DNA from 3 places in the Mesorhizobium sp. B2-4-12 genome. Region 2 is predicted to be linked to each of the others. Evidence: riboswitches for the same ligand, from Rfam matches in the RefSeq annotation. Region 2 holds a riboswitch; each other region holds the start of a gene.

Region 1 (5,808 bases), on a different contig from region 2:
GTCGTGCATGACCAGGTGCAGATGGTTTTCCCTGGCGATCGAGGCCGGGCGCACCACCTCGGTTCCGGCGGCGAGCAGCGACAGCAGGCGATCGGCACCGGTCCTCGCCACCGTTTCCTCGACCTTTGCCAGCGAACAGACATGGATCATCATCGCGCGATCTCCCTGGCGCCATCGTCGCGCCGCGAAGCCCAGCCGGCAAGAGCGGATTCGAGCCGACGCCATTCTTCCTCATTCCCCGGCAGGCCTGCGCGCAGGACATGCGGCCGGTCGGAGAAATGCCGCAGCAGGATGCCGCGCTCGCCAAGCGCGGAAAACAGGCCTGCGGCATCCGCTAGGCCGAGATAGCGGAACAACATAGTGCCGCCCGCCACGGGCACGCCGAAGCGGCCGAACAGCGCGTCGAGCCGTGCCGATGCCTCCGCGAGCGATGTCCGCATCGCGTCCTGCCAGCCGATATCCGCGAGCGCTCGGACACCGTATTCCAGCGCCGGGCCGGCAACAGCCCATGGGCCGAATTGCGTTTCCAGCAGGTCCACCGTCGGCGTATCGGAAAGCGCGAATCCAAGCCGCAGGCCAGCCAGGCCAAAGAACTTGCCGAACGAGCGCAGCACGACGATGCCGCCCTGCCCGACATCGCCGGCCAGACTGTGTTCGCGCGGGCCGACATCCATGAACGCCTCGTCGACGACCAGCAGGCCGCCCTTGGCGCGCAGTCCCCCGGCCAGCGCCAGCAACCGGTCGCGCTCGATGACGCGCCCATCCGGATTGTTGGGATTGACGATGATGGCAAGGTCGGCGTCGGCGAGCGCCGCAAAATCGCTGACTTCGGTCACCTCGTGCCCGGCGATCGCCGCCGCCCGGGCGTGTTCGGCATAGGTCGGCCCCAGCACCAATGCCTTGCCGGGCCTCACCAGCGATGCCACGCGCGGCAACAGGATTTGGGTACCGGGCGCCGCGACGACGTGGGCTGGCGACGGCGCGCCGTAGGTGCGGGCCGCGGTTTCCGTCAGCTCGCGCCCGCGGCCTGCTTCCGGCAAACGCGACAGCGAGGTGGCGGGCAAGTCGAAAAGCGGGTAGGAGTGCGGATTGATACCGGTCGAGAGGTCGACGAAAGGCAGCAAGGCGTTGGGGAAAAGCGCCCTCGCCCGGCCAAGACTTCCACCATGGTCCACTGCTCCTTCAAGAAGCTTCATGTCAGTCCTGATCGCTTTCCTGTCACTGGCCGTCGAATTTGTCCTGGGTTATCCGGACTGGCTGTTTCGCGCCATCGGTCATCCGGTGACGTGGTTCGGCAGCCTGATATCCTTTCTCGATCGCAGGCTCAACCGCGCCACTGATCCCGACGCGCTGCGTCGCCAACGCGGCGTCCGGGCGCTTCTGGTCATCGTGCTGGTACCGGCGGCGATCGGCCTTTGCGTGCAGATCCTTCTGCTCTGGTTCGTTCCCCTGGGACTGATCATTGCCGCCCTTCTGGCGACGTCTTTCCTGTCGCAGAAGAGCCTGTATGAGCATGTCGAGGCCGTGGCGGACTCGCTCGACTCGGGTGGCCTCGCCATGGGCCGTGTCGCCGTCTCGCGAATCGTCGGTCGTGACCCGGAGACGCTCGACAGGGCCGGCGTCTGCCGCGCGGCGATCGAAAGCCTGGCCGAGAATTTTTCCGACGGCATCGTCGCCCCCGCCTTCTGGACAGGCGTCGGCGGGCTAGCAGGGGGTGCTGCCTACAAGGCGGCCAACACCGCCGATTCGATGATCGGCCACCGCACCCCGCGCCACGAGGCGTTCGGCTGGGCGGCGGCGCGCTTCGACGATTGGATCAATCTGCCGGCGTCGCGGCTGACGGCTCTGCTAATCGTGCTGGCTGCTTTCCTGGTCAAGGAAGCCGATCCCCGCAACGCCTGGACTGCGGTGTGGCGCGATGCCAAAAAGCACCGTTCGCCCAACGCCGGCTGGCCGGAAGCGGCCATGGCCGGAGCGCTTGGCCTCGCGCTCGCCGGACCGCGCAGCTATGGCGGCGTGGTGGTCGACGATGTCTTCATGGGCGAAGGCGGCAGTCGCGAAGCCGACAGCGGCGACATCAGGCGGGCGCTGAAACTCTACCGCGTTGCCGACTATCTGCTGATTGCGCTGTTCGGGGTGGTCTCCGTGATTGCCATCGTGGCGTGACGGAATCAGCGAGGCTATTTACCGAACGCCTCGCACACAGCCCGCAAAACTCTCAGAACTCGATGCCTTGCTGCGCCTTCACGCCTGCCGAAAAGTGGTGCTTGGTGACTCCCATCTCGGTGACCAGATCCGCCGCCTCGACCAGCGCCGGCTTGGCGTTGCGTCCGGTGACGACAATGTGCAGTCCCTCGCGCCGCGCCTTCAGCGCAGCGACAACCTTGTCGAGATCGAGATAATCATAGCGCAGCGCGATGTTGAGCTCGTCGAGCACGACAAGGCTGATCGAAGGATCGGCGATCAACTCCAGAGCCTTGGCCCAGGCGGCCTCTGCGGCCGAGATGTCGCGCTTCAGGTCCTGCGTCTCCCAGGTGAAGCCCTCGCCCATCGCGTGCCAGACGACACGGTCGCCGAAAGCAGCGAAGGCATCCTTCTCACCGGTGTGCCATTTGCCCTTGATGAACTGGACGACGCCGACCCGCTTGCCATAGCCGAGCATGCGCAGCGCCAGACCGAAAGCGGCTGTCGTCTTGCCTTTGCCCGGGCCTGTATTGACGATCAGCAGCCCCTTCTCGGCCGTTTTGCTCGCCACCTCGGCATCCTGCACCGCCTTGCGCTTGGCCATCTTGGCGCGATGGCGCTCCGCATCCTTGTCTTCCGTCATGTCATTTCACCTTGAGCGGCAGCCCCGCCACCATCAGCAGCACCGTATCGGCGACCGCCGCGACCTGCTGGTTGAGCCGTCCCGCGTCATCGCGGAACCGGCGCGCCAGTGCATTGTCCGGCACGATGCCTTGCCCGACTTCATTGGACACCACGAACCACGGGCCGCGCGGCCGTGACAACACGTCCGCCAACCGACGGCACTCGGTTGCGATATCGTGTTCGGCCAGCATGTGATTGGTCAGCCATAGCGTCAGACAGTCGACGAGCACCGGCTGGTTGTCGGGCAAAGCCTCGAGCGCACCGGCAAGGTCGAGTGGCGCGTCGATGGTCGTCCAGCCGTCGACGCGCCGCGAACGGTGCAGCGCGATGCGCTCACGCATCTCGTCGTCATAGGCTTCGGCTGTGGCGATATAGATCCATGGCGAGGGCAAAGCCGTCACCAGGATTTCGGCGTGCGCGCTCTTGCCGGAGCGCGCACCACCGATGATGAAGGTCAGCTTGCTGCGATCAGGCAAAGCTGTCGCGCAGGCTGGTGGCGGTGCCGGTGAAGCGTCCGCGCACCACGCCGACGGCGGCGCCGAGCACCAGCCAGAACACCAGATTGGTCAGCGTCACCGCCACCACGAACTGATGATGCAGACCCTCCGGGATCGGCGTCTCGAAACTGTCGGGCTGCGGCGCGCCGATGACATGCGGGGCGATAATCAGCAGGACGGCAAGGATCGCAAGCGGCAGCGATTTGCGGAATGCGATCAGGCCTAGCCCCACGGCGGTCGCGACCACGGTCGCCACCCACCAGATCTGGCGCTGCGTGAGATCCGCCGACGGCATGGCCGGCAATTCCGGCGGCAGGCCGAGGCCGGGCGCCAGTGTGAATATGGCAAAGCCGGCCAGGCCCCAGAACACGCCCTGACGCCAATTGCCGATGCCGCCAGCGAATTCCGAGACCGCCACCAGGACCAGCGCGAAGCCGATGCCAGTGACGATATTGGCAAGCACGCTGAAGCCAAAACGCTCGAAACCGTCGGCCGGAGCCCAGCCTTCGTCTTCCGACGCCGGGGCAGCTGCTTCAGCCGGTGCCGGCGCGACAGGGCTCATGGCGTATCCTGCCGGCGCGGCAGTGCTCATGGCGTTGGTGTCTGCTGCTGCCGGTGCGGTGTGGTCGTGATGGTGGCCGCCGCCGGCCTGCTCATAGACTTCAGCCTTGAGGATCAGCGGCACGGTGGCATAGGCCTGCATGCAGGCGAGAACGACGCCGGCCACGAGCCCTGCGATCGCCGCGATGAACACGACGTTGCGAAACAGGTTCATGATGTCAGATCCTCGTCAGTGGCAGGGAAACGCCATCGAATGGCGATAATCGTGGGCGGCATTGTGGACCGCATCGATATGCGAAAAGCCGACAAAGCCAACGACGAAAATGCCGAGCAGCGCGGCAAGCGCAAGCTGCATGAGGCGCGACTGCGAGGAGACGGAGGCGCCGAGGGAGACGGAAGCGGTATTCATATCTTGTCCTTTCACCCTCCACCCGAGGGCATTGAAGTCAGTTTCCTGTCGCCGGCAGGTCTCCTGGCTCGCGGATCAGCGCCCTTCTCCACCTTCCCGAAGAAAAATCTTCAGTGGCTTATGGAGAGGACTACCGCATACAGTTGCGGGGGCAGCCACGGCATTGGGCAACAACTCAGCCCGCACCGTATTCCCTCTTGGCTCCAAAACGGAACCGACGACAGTCTGGACTATAGGCAGAATCGACGCGCCCGGCAAACCAAATTCCGCCGGCGACCATTGCGAATGCGCCATGTCGAGATCAGTTTGCTTGTGCCGCATTTGGCCTATTGGTACCCGGAAGCCCAAAATCGCGACAGATGTCCGCCGGAGTAGAATTATAAAGGCCGGCTAAAGCGACTTCGGCAGATAGCGCCAGGTCATGAAGCCGCAAAACGCCGCCAGCAGGCCGAGCGTGACGAATACCGAGCCCAGCCCGAAGAACGCCAGCACGACGGAATAGACCAGCGGCGGGGTCAACTCGGAAAAATCAAGATAGGTGCGATAGACCGCGGCCATCTGCGCGCGCTCATAGGAGCGCACCGAGCGCATGAAAGCGGTCGAACCCAGCGCATCGAGCGCAATGGTGAAGAAGGCGCCGCAAAGCAGGAAGGCGCCGGTGAGCAGCGGCGCGCTCTCGCCGATCGCACCTGCCGCCAGAAGTGTGGCCGACATGGCGAAATAGGCAAAGGTCATGGTCTTGCGGCCGCCAAAGCGCTTTCCGGCCTTGCCCCAGAAGATGGCCATGAACAGAAGCGCGTTGCCGGCCGAGACCAGCAAGCCACCGGCCAGTTCGCCCTCGCCGGTAATCACCATGAACAGCGGTCCATAGACGAAGAACGTCGTCCAGAAGCAGGAGCGGCCGAAGGCGATCAGCCAGGCGAGCCTCAGTCTCGGCTGCGCGACGAAGCGGCCGATATTGGCGAGCGGATTGACCGGACGCGTCTTGCCCGGTTGGATCGATTGGTTGTCGCTGAGCCGATAGAACCAGAACAGGGCCAGCAAGATCGCGGCGAACACCGCCACCGCGCCATGCGCGGCATAGATGCCGAAATGCGCGTAAAGAAAGATGCCGAGTGTCGGCCCACCGGTCCAGGCGAACATCGACCACGCCATGCGCAGCGATTCGGCCTGCATGAAGTCGGTCTTGCGAATGTGGTCCATGATGTAGAGATTGAGTGTGATCGACAACGCGCTGGCGCCCATGACGCGGCACAGCATGCCGGCCAGTTGTCCGGCAAGCGTGTGGGTGACGAAGAACAGCGATCCGATGGCGAGCAGGCAGGCGCCGGCGGTGTAGACCCAGCGCCGCGCAAAGCGGCGGATCAGCATCGGCATGAACAAGGTCACCGACAGGCCGAGCAGCGCAACGATCGTGTAGAGGATCGAGACGATCTGCTCATTGTGCAGGATCTCGTAGGCCTGGATCGGGAT
Region 2 (5,808 bases):
TGTTCCATTGCGGGCGCCGACCTTGGCGGTAATGTCGGCGAGTTGCGCCTTCCAACCGGCAACGAGCTTCTCCGCCTCGGCCTCCTTGCCGAAGATCTTGCCCAGTTTTTCGACATCGCCGTAGAAAAGGTCCATCGAGGCGGCGGGCCGGTTCTTGTCGAGATGGACGCAGCTTTCCGTCAGCACCAGCGTCTTGATGCCGTGCGGCGCGAGCGTGTCGGGCGTCACATCGCCGCCCGGCTTCATGCCATAGTACCAGCCGGCGAAGAAGAAATCAGGCTCGACCGCGACGAGGTTTTCGAGTGTCGGGTATTTCGGCGCCAGTTCCGGGATCGAACCCTTCTCGGCCTTGAAATCGGGCCCGACCTTGTACCATCCGGTGATGCCGGTCAGGCCGACGATCGACGGCTGCAGCTTCAGCGCGAAGGCCATCTCTGCCATGTTGAGATCGTGGATGACGGCGCGCTTGGGAGGCGCATCGAAGGTCAGCGGCTTGCCGCAACTGTCGACGGTGACCGGGAAGGCGAAGGCTGCCGACGCCAGCAGCGAGAAGGCGAGCGACAGGGCGAGGCGTTTCACGATTTTTGCTCCTTGGTTGAACTGTGTCGGATGAAAGTTGGTTTCGGTCAGGAAGGCGCGGCACGGTTCGGAACATCGAACACGGTCAGTTCGCGATCCTCGGTGGGATGGCGCAGGCGAAACACGTCGACGCCGAAAATCTCGCGGATCAGCTGTTGCGTCAGCGCTTCGCGCGGCGCCGCCAGCGCATGCAGCCGGGCTTCGTTCATCACCGCGACCCTGGTGGCGAAGGGTGCCACCAGCGCCAGATCGTGCAGCACCGCGATCACCGTCATGCCGAAGCCAGCCACGAGTTCGAGCAGTTCCGCGCGGGCGCGCGGGTCGAGATGATTGGTCGGTTCGTCGAGGAACAATACTTTCGGTTCCTGGGCGATGGCGCGCGCAAGCTGGGCGCGTTGGCGTTCCCCGCCCGACAGCGAGCCAATGGTGCGGCTAAGCAGGGGCAGCAAACCGGTCCGGCGCAGCGCGTCCACGACAATGTCGCGTTCCTCGCTCCTGCGTTTCAAGCCGGCATGCGGGACGCGGCCAAGCTCGACATAGTCGATCACCGCCAGCCGCGGATCCGGCTGGTCGGTCTGGCCGACGACGGCGATGTGAAGGGCCCGCTCGGCCGGCGAAATCCTGTCGAGGCGGCGCCCGCCGAGTTTCACCTCTCCGGAACTTGGCTTGAGCATGCCGGACAACATGCGCAGCAACGTGGTCTTGCCGGCGCCGTTGGGGCCGATAATGGCGAGGCGATCGCCGATGGCCATGGACAGGCTGACCGCGTGGACCAGATTCCGCCCATTCGCCACCGCGCCGAGATCGCGCGCCTCGAGAAGCGGCACCGTCATCGGCTGTCTCCTGCTGGCTCGCCCGCTACCGGGATGCGGGCCAGCGTCTTGCCGGCCAGTCGCGGCGGACGTTGTCCGGCATTGCACCAGCCGTCGGGGAGCGAGGCGTAGAGCCTGGCAAACCGCACGAGATCGCCGGCGTCGGCCTCGGGATCGATGGAGCCGAAGAGATAGGCGGCCTTGCCCGGGGCCTGGAACGCCACCGCCAGCGGCCGCGCACAGCCTGCCATGCACGCCACCCCCTCGACCGTGAAACCCTGCGCCACCGCGAGTTCGGCGTGGGTCGACAACCGCGAGCGCAAATCGGTGCACAAAGCTTCGCCCGACCTGGTCCCTGTCGGGATGTCGCGGCAAAGCGTGCACACGATGATACGGTGAATGCGATCTATGGCGGCGCCCAACTTTCCGTCTTTCTCGATTGGCGACGGAAGGATGTTGGCGGTCGGTCGTCAGACCGACGTCCACGTCTCCTCCCGGCACACCCCGTCCGGTCAACTCCGTGATGGCAGGTCTCCTGGCTCGCGGGTCTCGGCGCAATCCTGCCTTCCCAGCCTCGCCGGCCAGTGGCATTTCGGATCTCGCTCACCGCTTACAGTTGCGGGGGCAGCCACGGCCTCGATCCTAGGCGGATCTCACCGTGTTCCCTTTTCACCCCTCGCCTTTCGACTCGGGGACCATCACCATTCCACCCTAGTTTTCCCCGGATTGCATCGCAACGGATTTCTCAGTCGCCACGATCGGAGCCGAAGCCGCGCGCGACCACGCATCTTTATGTAATAACATAACGCAATAACGCATGAGGCGCGGCGCTGTCAAGCGAGGGGCTGTCAGCCATCTGTCGAGCGAATTGCGCGGAGTGCGCAATTTCGATCAAATTGGCCAAGCGCGGAAAGCCGGATGATTTCAGGTCGAATCGACCTGAAATCTGAATCCGCTTCTAATCAAAGAGATAGGGCATGACGTCGTCTGAAAACCGCTTCACACTTTTCGGCATCATGCTCTGGCGGAAGATCACAAATCAAGATTCCAGTTCTGACCAACCAGATCCTTGCCGAAGGAATGGTGAGGTTCTTCCTCGATCAGTTTGAAGCCGGCGGCCTGATAGATATGCCGGGCAGCGGCGAGAATGTCGTTTGTCCACAAGGTCAGGGTCTTGTATCCCCTGGCGCGGGCAAAGCCGATGACTTCCTCCACCAGTCGCTTGCCGATGCCGAGGCCACGCGCCGAAGGCTCGACATAGAGCAAACGCAGCTTGGCCACCTGATCCGACTTGCGTACGACGAAGACCGAGCCGACGACCTCGCCTTCCCGCTCGGCGATCCAGCTGCGCTCCCATTTCGGATCGTAGGATTTCACGAACGCCACGAGGATTTCGGCGACCAGCGCCTCATAGGTTTCGTCCCAGCCATAGTCCTGGGCATAGAGCAGCCCTTGCCGGTGGGTGATCCAGCCGATGTCGCCGATCTGCAGCGGCCTCAACAGATAGGGGATCGTTGGCTCGGCATTTTCGGCGAGTAGACGCTGCACCGTCTGCATGGATTTGACCAGCCGGTCTTGTTCCGATGCCGGCAGCCGATCGAGCAGGGCCCGGACCTGATCGTGCGATTCCTTGTTCAGCGGTGCGAAGGCATTCCTGCCCGCCTGCGTCAACGCAATCGACGATTGCCTCGCGTCCGAAACCAGCGTCGCTCTAGAGATGAGGTGAAGGCGTTCGAACTTTTTCAGCAAACGGCTGACATAGCCGGCATCGAGGCCGAGATCGCGTCCAAGGTCGGTCGCGGTCAGGCCATCGCGATGCGCCAACTCGTAGAGCACACGCGCCTCGGTCAGGGAGAAGGCGCTTTTCAGCAGCCCTTCGTCGAGCAGCCCGATCTGGCGGGTGTAGAAGCGGTTGAATGCCCGCACGACATCGATCCGCTCATTGGGCGCATCATTGCCGGGCTGATGGTGAACCGTCATGGACATCTCCTGTCTTTACAGGATCAATCATTTACTTGACTGAGTCAACTATCTTGAGCATCCGACGTGTTCACATCATCGGCAACACCGGCCAACGATCCGCAAATCCTGCCGCCGGATAGCACCGCGATCGGCCCGAACTGCTGCAGCACGGCCGCGCTCTGCGTCGGCCGCAGGAACACGCAATCGCCTGGCCTGATGGCCGTATCGGCAGGCAAGCCCATGAATTGCTGCAACCGATGTCAACAGGCGGGAGCGGCGTGAGGGCGATCCTGGCCGGTCGCTGGTCTATCTCGCCCGACGAATAAGGCCTTCAAAGCCGTCGGCCAGATCGGAGGCGCCGGCCGTGAACATCTTAACGAGGTTCTAGGGACGGCCGGGAGTTTTGTTGGCATCAAGGAGGATGGCCCTGCCCTCATGCAGAACAAAATCGAATTTTCCGTAGTCAAAGCCGAGTTCACGTCGCCGCGGCGGAACGTTGCCCGCTTCTGGTCCTCGGTTCGGCCAAGCTTCGGTGAGTTCACCATCATGATGGAAAGAGGCACTCGGCGCGCCTTGACTCTGGCAGGCCAGCAGCCTATCTCATCGCCACGTTAGCACTCGCCATTGGTGAGTGCTAACTACAGGTCCGGCGCCGCCGGACTTTGTTGTTGTCCGGCTTCGCCGGATGGAGGAACTGTTTCTCACCGTTCTCATCGAGGAAGAAAAAATGGCAAAGTCGAAGTTCCGCCCGCTTCATGACCGCGTGGTCGTTCGCCGGGTCGAATCCGAATCCAAGACCGCCGGCGGGATCATCATCCCGGATACGGCGAAGGAAAAGCCGCAGGAAGGCGAGATCATCGCCGTCGGCTCCGGCGCCCGCGACGAAAGCGGCAAGCTCGTTCCGCTGGACGTCAAGGCTGGCGACCGCATCCTGTTCGGCAAGTGGTCGGGCACGGAAGTCAAGCTCAATGGCGAAGACCTTCTGATCATGAAGGAATCCGACATCATGGGCATCATCGGCTGATTATCGGCCTTTCCGTCAACTGAATCTTGAATCTTCGGGCTCGCTGCGAGCCCCTGCCAGGAGTTAAACATGGCTGCCAAAGACGTAAAATTCTCCCGTGACGCCCGCGAGCGCATGCTGCGCGGTGTCAACATCCTCGCCGACGCGGTGAAGGTCACGCTCGGCCCCAAGGGCCGCAACGTCGTCATCGACAAGTCGTTCGGCGCCCCGCGCATCACCAAGGACGGCGTCACCGTCGCCAAGGAAATCGAGCTTGAGGACAAGTTCGAGAACATGGGCGCGCAGATGGTCCGCGAAGTTGCTTCGAAGACCAACGACATCGCCGGCGACGGCACCACGACCGCGACCGTTCTGGCTCAGTCGATCGTCCAGGAAGGCCACAAGGCGGTTGCCGCCGGTATGAACCCGATGGATCTGAAGCGCGGCATCGATCTCGCCGTGGCCGACGTGGTCGGCACGCTGATCAAGAACGCCAAGAAGATCAAGACCTCGGAAGAGGTTGCCCAGGTCGGCACCATCGCCGGCAATGGCGACTCCTCGGTCGGCTCGATGATCGCGGAAGCGATGCAGAAGGTCGGCAACGAGGGCGTCATCACGGTCGAGGAAGCCAAGACCGCCGATACCGAACTGGAAGTCGTCGAAGGCATGCAGTTCGACCGCGGCTATCTCTCGCCTTACTTCGTCACCAACGCCGACAAGATGGTCGCCGATCTGGAAGACGCCTACATCCTGCTGCATGAGAAGAAGCTCTCCAACCTGCAGGCCATGCTGCCGGTGCTCGAGGCTGTCGTGCAGACCTCCAAGCCGCTGCTCATCATCTCGGAAGACGTCGAAGGCGAGGCTCTGGCCACGCTGGTCGTCAACAAGCTGCGTGGCGGCCTGAAGATCGCCGCCGTCAAGGCGCCGGGCTTCGGCGACCGCCGCAAGGCCATGCTGGAAGACATCGCCATCCTGACCGGTGGCCAGGTCATCTCGGAAGACCTCGGCATCAAGCTCGAGAATGTCGGCCTCAACATGCTCGGCCGCGCCAAGAAGGTGTCGATCTCCAAGGAGAACACCACCATCGTCGACGGCGCCGGCAAGAAGCCGGAGATCCAGGGCCGCGTCGCGCAGATCAAGCAGCAGATCGAGGAGACCACCTCGGACTACGACAAGGAGAAGCTGCAGGAACGCCTGGCCAAGCTCGCCGGCGGCGTTGCGGTGATCCGCGTCGGCGGTGCGACCGAAGTGGAAGTCAAGGAAAAGAAGGACCGCGTCGATGATGCCCTCAACGCGACCCGCGCGGCCGTCGAAGAAGGCATCGTTCCCGGCGGCGGCGTCGCGCTGCTGCGCGCCTCGCTCAACATCAAGGCGACCGGCGCCAACTCCGACCAGACCGCCGGCATCAACATCGTGCGTCGCGCGCTGCAGGCTCCGGCCCGCCAGATCGCG
Region 3 (5,808 bases), on a different contig from region 2:
TCAGCCTGAGATCCTCGTCGTGGCTTTCACCGGGCAGCAGCGCCAGTTTTATGCCGCGTTCCCGGGCGGTCGCGGCAAGCTGGTCGCAGCCATAGCGCCACCAGTCGTAGCCGCCGAGGATGCGGACGAGAATAACCCTGGCGTGGCGGGCGACGCTGTCGATCCAGAGGTCGACGGACATCGGGTGGCGCAGGTCACGCAGCGCCGCCAGCCGCATCGAGGGCAGGCGGCCGGCATCCGCCTTCCACGCGGCCGCCAGTCCGGCGAGGTCGCTGTCGGTGAAGGACAGGGTCACGATATCCGCCGGCGTCTGCCGCAGATCGACCGGCTCGGCGAGATCGTCGAGCGAGGCGGATGTCGTGGTGAGGATGTGCATCGCGGCCCGTGCCCGAAAATCAGCCGGCGAGTATACGCTCGATCGCAGGGCGGTTCAGCCCCTTGAGGCCGATGACGACAAGGCGCGAGCGGCGGTCGTCCTCGGCGGTCCAGGCGCGGTCGTAGTAATGGTTGACGCGCGGGCCGACGGCCTGCAGCAAAAGCCGCATCGGCTTGCCGCCGACCTCGACGAAACCTTTCACCCGCAGCACGTTTTCCTGTTCGGCGGCGTCGGCGACGCGTTTTGCCAGCTCGTCCGGATTGGCGATCGAGGGGATGTCGACAATGAAAGTGTCGAAGTCGTCATGCTCGTGGTCGAATGCGCCGTCGTGATGGGATTTGCGGTTCTCGATGTCGTCCTCGACGGCGAGGCCGAGCCCGAGCAGTACGGAGGGATCGACCTTGCCGTGGGACGTCGGCACGATCTTGACGGCACGGGCGGAGTGTTCGTTGACGATGGCATTGGCGCGGGCTGAGCCGGCGGCGTCCATCAGGTCGCTCTTCGACAGGATGATCAGGTCGGCGCAGGCGATCTGATCCTCGAACACCTCCTCGACCGGGTCATCATGGTCGAGGCTGTCATCCCCGGCGCGCTGCGCCTGCAGGGCGTCCATGTCGTTGGCGACTCGGCCTTCGGCCAGTGCGGGGCCGTCGACCACGGCGATCACGCCATCGACGGTCACGCGGCTCTTCACCGTCGGCCACTGGAAGGCCTGGACCAGCGGCTTGGGCAAAGCAAGGCCCGAGGTTTCGATCAGGATATGGTCAACTTTCGGCGTCAGCGACAGGATCCGGTCGAGCGCCGGCACGAAATCGGCCGCCACGGTGCAGCAGATGCAGCCATTGGCCAGTTCGACGATGTTTTCCTCCGGGCAGGTGTCGATGCCGCAACCTTTCAGGATCTCGCCGTCGATGCCGATGTCGCCGAACTCATTGACGATGATCGCGATGCGCTTGCCGCCGGCGTTTTCGAGGAGATGGCGGACCAGCGTCGTCTTGCCGGCGCCGAGGAAGCCGGTGACGACAGTGCAGGGAACACGGGAGACGGAAGTGGTCATGGTCAGTCTTTCAGCAGGTCGAGGGGAGGGATGCGGGCAACGAGGCCGCGCTTCAGGGAATCGGGGCGGCCGCGCCAAGGGATAAGGCCGTCGCTCGAGGTGGCGAAGAGTTTGGCGCCGGTAACGAGGTCGGCGCCGCTGCCCGTGGTCAGGTCGCCGAACACATAACTCCAGCAGCCGTCGCGCAGGATTGCGGCGCTGAGCCGGCGTTTGCAGTTGCCGAGGCATTCGACCGTGCGGACGCGGACGTGCTCGGATGCCGCGGCGCGGCCTGTGTCCTGTGCCAGGAGTTCGCCGGCGCGGGGATGGGCGTCGGAGCCGGTTTCGTCGCGGCAGGACGCGCAGACGATAACGGTGACGCCGGACAAGGCGTCGCCATCGGCGGACGATATATCCGCTGCACTAGCCGAAAAACTGCCGTTGTGGTCCAAAAACCGGGCTCCTTGCCCGGAAACCCGCCGGGCGATCGGATTCTTCTGTCGCAGACGGCAGGTCTCCTGGCTCGCGAGTCGTCGCCTTGGTTAGCCGCCTTCCCGGGAATTCCCAGTGGCTTTCGGCCTTGGCTCTTCGCTTACAGTTGCGGGGACAGCCGCGGATTTGAGACCGAAATCCCGCACCGCATTCCCTCTTAGCCCCAGCCGTTGCGGGCAGGGGACCGTCTGGAGCGGATTTAGGCTTTTACAGGCAGCTGTGTCAACGCGCGGCTACGACATGGCGATGTCGACCAGCGCCGGGCCTAGATCTCCGGCGGGCGTCACGTCGATACGTTCAAGGCCAAGCCAGACCTGCATCTGCTTCAATTCCTCGAAGAGCTGGGCGGCGGTTTCAGGCGGCGCTCCGGGCTCGGCATAGGCCGCAGGCACGCGCAGCACGCTTGCCGGCCGGTCGGCCCGAAGGTCGACGCGAGCGACGATCCTGTCGCCAAGCAGGAAGGGCAGGACGTAATAGCCGTACTGGCGTTTTTCGGCCGGAGTGTAGAGCTCGATGCGGTAGTGGAAATCGAACAGCCGCTCGGTGCGCGAGCGCTCGAAGACGACCGGATCGAACGGTGCCAGCAGGGCGCGCGCTTCGATCTTGCGCGGGAGACGGGCATCTCTATGGAGGTAAGCCGGCTTGTTCCAGCCCTCGACACGCACCGGCAGTAACTCGCCCAATTCGACCAGTTCCTCCAGCCGGCCCTTTATGTCTGCGGGCGACAGACGGAAATAGTCGCGCAGGTCGCCGGCTGTAGCCACGCCGTGGGCGCGGGCGGAAATGCGCAGCAATTCGCGATGCGCGTCCTCGGCAGCGGGCACCGGCAGATCGAGGATCGCTTGCGGCAGCACGCGCTCCGGCAGGTCATAGAAGCGCTCGAAGCCGCGGCGGTGCGCGGTGGTGATGCGGCCGGCCCAGAACAACCATTCGAAGGCGTGCTTGGCGTGGCTCCAGCCCCACCAGCCGCCCGAACCTTTCTGGCCCTCAAGCGCCGAGGCGGCGATCGGGCCGCGATCGGCGACTTCCCGATAGATCTCTTCGATGTAGGCGGCGTGCTCGCGGCCCCATTTGGCGAGGCCCAGATACATTTCGTCGCCTTGCTCGGCGCGCTGCATGCGCCAGCGCATCAACGGGTATGTCTCGACTGGCAGGAACGAGGCTTCATGCGCCCAATATTCGAACACCGTGCGCTTGCGCGTCACGGCGGCATTGTCGAGGAGCGCGAGCGGGTAGGGGCCAAGCCGCGAATAGAGCGGCATATAGTGCGCGCGCACCACCGCGCTGACGGAATCGATCTGCAGCAGGCCGGTGCGGGAGAGAACGCGGGCGAAGTGGCGGCGGTCCGGCGTACCATTTGGGCGGGGATCGAGAAATCCCTGGGCGGCGAGCGCGACGCGCCGGGCCATGGCGAGCGAGATTTTTTCCTTCATCGGGAGCCCTTGCCCTGATCGATTTGCGGATTTTAGCCGGTGATTCCGGCATGCTAGCAGGCAAATGGCGGTAGATATGTCAGGAGATAAAAGTGGAGTAGAAAGTGAAGGAAATCAAACAGGAGCGCATCGGACCAGTTTCTTCCGTTATGCCGTCCAGCCCCGCGTTTTGAACAAGGTTTGACTTGCTTCGCTGGAAGTGCTGCGCTAACCCTCGCCGCGTTGCAGCATAGGCCCCTTAAAACGGTTCAGCGGTTAAACTGTCACGCTTCCGCATTAAGGTCCGGTGCTGTAACAAAAGTGGATTGGCGCCAACGGAAAGCCGCTGCATGAACGCACTTCTCAGTTCGTACCTGCCCATCGTCCTGTTTATCGCAGTGGCGGCGGTCGTCGGCATCGCGCTTATCGCGGCGCCGTTTCTGGTGGCCTACCGCAACCCCGATCCTGAAAAGCTTTCCGCCTACGAGTGCGGTTTCAACTCGTTCGACGACGCCCGCATGAAATTCGACATCCGTTTCTACCTGGTGTCGATCCTGTTCATCATCTTCGACCTGGAAGTGGCCTTCCTGTTTCCCTGGGCGGTGTCCTTCTCGAAGATCGGCATGCTCGGCTTCTGGTCGATGATGGTGTTTTTGGCAGTGCTGACCATCGGCTTTGCCTATGAATGGAAAAAAGGAGCGCTGGAATGGGATTGAACGACAGTTCAGGCACCCGCGTCGCGCCGAAGCCCAAGGGCATTATCGATCCCAACACCGGCAGGCCGGTGGGGGAGGACGATCCCTTTTTCCTCGAAATCAACAATGAGCTCGCCGACAAGGGATTTCTTGTCACCTCGACAGAGGCGCTGATCACCTGGGCGCGCAGCGGCTCGCTGATGTTCATGACCTTCGGCCTCGCCTGCTGCGCGGTCGAGATGATCCACACCTCGATGCCGCGCTATGACTCGGAGCGGTTCGGCGTGGCGCCGCGTGCGTCTCCGCGCCAGTCCGACATCATGATCGTCGCCGGCACGCTGACCAACAAGATGGCGCCGGCACTGCGCAAGGTCTACGACCAGATGCCGGAGCCGCGCTACGTCATCTCGATGGGCTCCTGCGCCAATGGCGGCGGCTATTACCACTATTCCTACTCGGTGGTGCGCGGCTGCGACCGCGTCGTGCCGGTCGACATCTATGTGCCCGGCTGCCCGCCGAGCGCCGAAGCACTGCTCTACGGCATTCTTCTCCTGCAGAAGAAAATCCGCCGCACCGGCACGATCGAACGGTAAATCCATGGCCGCATCACTGAGCGAACTGTCGAGCTATCTCGGCGAGAAAATGAGCGGACGGATCTCGGACGCGGTGTTCGCCTATGGCGAACTCACCATTCATGTCGAACCACGCGACCTCGTCGAAGTGATGACTTTCCTGCGTGACAATGCGCACTGCCAGTTCATCTCGATCATCGATATCTGTGGCGCCGACTATCCGTCGCGGGCCAAGCGCTTCGACGTCGTCTATCATCTCCTGTCGCCGAAACAGAATGTGCGCATCCGCGTCAAGGTGCAGGCTGACGAGGAGACGATGGTGCCGTCGATCACCGGCGTCTATCCCGGCGCCGACTGGTTCGAGCGCGAGACCTACGATCTCTATGGTGTGCTGTTTTCGGGCCATCCCGACCTGCGCCGCATCCTCACCGACTATGGCTTTGATGGTCACCCGCTGCGCAAGGATTTCCCGCTGACCGGTTTCGTCGAGCTGCGCTACGACGACGAAGCCAAGCGCGTCATCTACGAGCCGGTCGAGCTCAAGCAGGAATTCCGCAATTTCGATTTTTTGTCTCCTTGGGAAGGCACGGACTACGTGCTGCCTGGAGACGAAAAAGCCAAGACGAATTGAGGCGCCAGAATGGCCGAAACCTCCGTCCGCAATTTTAACATCAACTTTGGGCCCCAGCACCCCGCTGCCCATGGTGTTCTGCGGTTGGTTCTCGAACTCGATGGCGAAGTCATCGACCGCGTCGATCCGCATATCGGTCTACTGCACCGCGGCACCGAGAAGCTGATGGAGCACAAGACCTATCTGCAGGCCGTGCCCTATCTTGATCGGCTCGATTACTGCGCGCCGATGAACCAGGAGCACGCCTTTGCGCTTGCCGTCGAGCGGCTGCTCGGCATCGAAGTGCCGAAGCGAGGCCAGCTGATCCGCGTGCTCTATTGCGAGATCGGCCGCATCATGTCGCACATCCTCAATGTGACGACGCAGGCGCTGGACATTGGTGCGCTGACGCCGCCGCTGTGGGGCTTCGTCGAGCGCGAAAAGCTGATGGTGTTCTATGAGCGCGCCTCCGGCTCGCGCATGCATGCAGCCTATTTCCGCCCGGGCGGCGTGCATCAGGACCTGCCGCAGAAGCTGGTCGAGGACATCGGCAAATGGATCGATCCGTTCCTGAAGTCGATCGATGATCTGGATGCGCTGTTGACCGGCAACCGC

Evidence for each region. A riboswitch is a leader RNA that binds a small molecule or an ion and turns the genes downstream of it on or off. The one in region 2 is predicted to bind cobalamin.
Region 1: another riboswitch for cobalamin. It lies ahead of FJ934_RS15630 (CbtB-domain containing protein); the one in region 2 lies ahead of FJ934_RS19100 (DUF1636 family protein).
Region 3: another riboswitch for cobalamin. It lies ahead of FJ934_RS15430 (DUF1636 family protein); the one in region 2 lies ahead of FJ934_RS19100 (DUF1636 family protein).

What each region holds. Positions count from the first base shown of each region.
Region 1 is NZ_VFVC01000023.1:75,162-80,969, reverse strand. Features, by position in the region: gene FJ934_RS15660 (tyrosine phosphatase family protein) at 1-150, opposite strand, end outside; gene cobD (threonine-phosphate decarboxylase CobD) at 150-1,196, opposite strand; gene cbiB (adenosylcobinamide-phosphate synthase CbiB) at 1,195-2,166, shown strand; gene cobO (cob(I)yrinic acid a,c-diamide adenosyltransferase) at 2,219-2,827, opposite strand; gene cobU (bifunctional adenosylcobinamide kinase/adenosylcobinamide-phosphate guanylyltransferase) at 2,829-3,344, opposite strand; gene FJ934_RS15635 (CbtA family protein) at 3,337-4,140, opposite strand; gene FJ934_RS15630 (CbtB-domain containing protein) at 4,156-4,335, opposite strand; cobalamin riboswitch at 4,371-4,569, opposite strand; gene FJ934_RS15625 (MFS transporter) at 4,726-5,808, opposite strand, start outside.
Region 2 is NZ_VFVC01000033.1:22,843-28,650, forward strand. Features, by position in the region: gene FJ934_RS19090 (ABC transporter substrate-binding protein) at 1-579, opposite strand, end outside; gene FJ934_RS19095 (ABC transporter ATP-binding protein) at 627-1,412, opposite strand; gene FJ934_RS19100 (DUF1636 family protein) at 1,409-1,813, opposite strand; cobalamin riboswitch at 1,899-2,106, opposite strand; gene FJ934_RS19105 (helix-turn-helix domain-containing GNAT family N-acetyltransferase) at 2,424-3,371, opposite strand; gene groES (co-chaperone GroES) at 4,081-4,377, shown strand; gene groL (chaperonin GroEL) at 4,447-5,808, shown strand, end outside.
Region 3 is NZ_VFVC01000023.1:30,293-36,100, forward strand. Features, by position in the region: gene FJ934_RS15420 (cobaltochelatase subunit CobN) at 1-376, opposite strand, end outside; gene cobW (cobalamin biosynthesis protein CobW) at 396-1,433, opposite strand; gene FJ934_RS15430 (DUF1636 family protein) at 1,436-1,864, opposite strand; cobalamin riboswitch at 1,903-2,108, opposite strand; gene FJ934_RS15435 (winged helix-turn-helix domain-containing protein) at 2,138-3,337, opposite strand; gene FJ934_RS15440 (NADH-quinone oxidoreductase subunit A) at 3,667-4,032, shown strand; gene FJ934_RS15445 (NADH-quinone oxidoreductase subunit B) at 4,023-4,604, shown strand; gene FJ934_RS15450 (NADH-quinone oxidoreductase subunit C) at 4,609-5,214, shown strand; gene FJ934_RS15455 (NADH-quinone oxidoreductase subunit D) at 5,224-5,808, shown strand, end outside.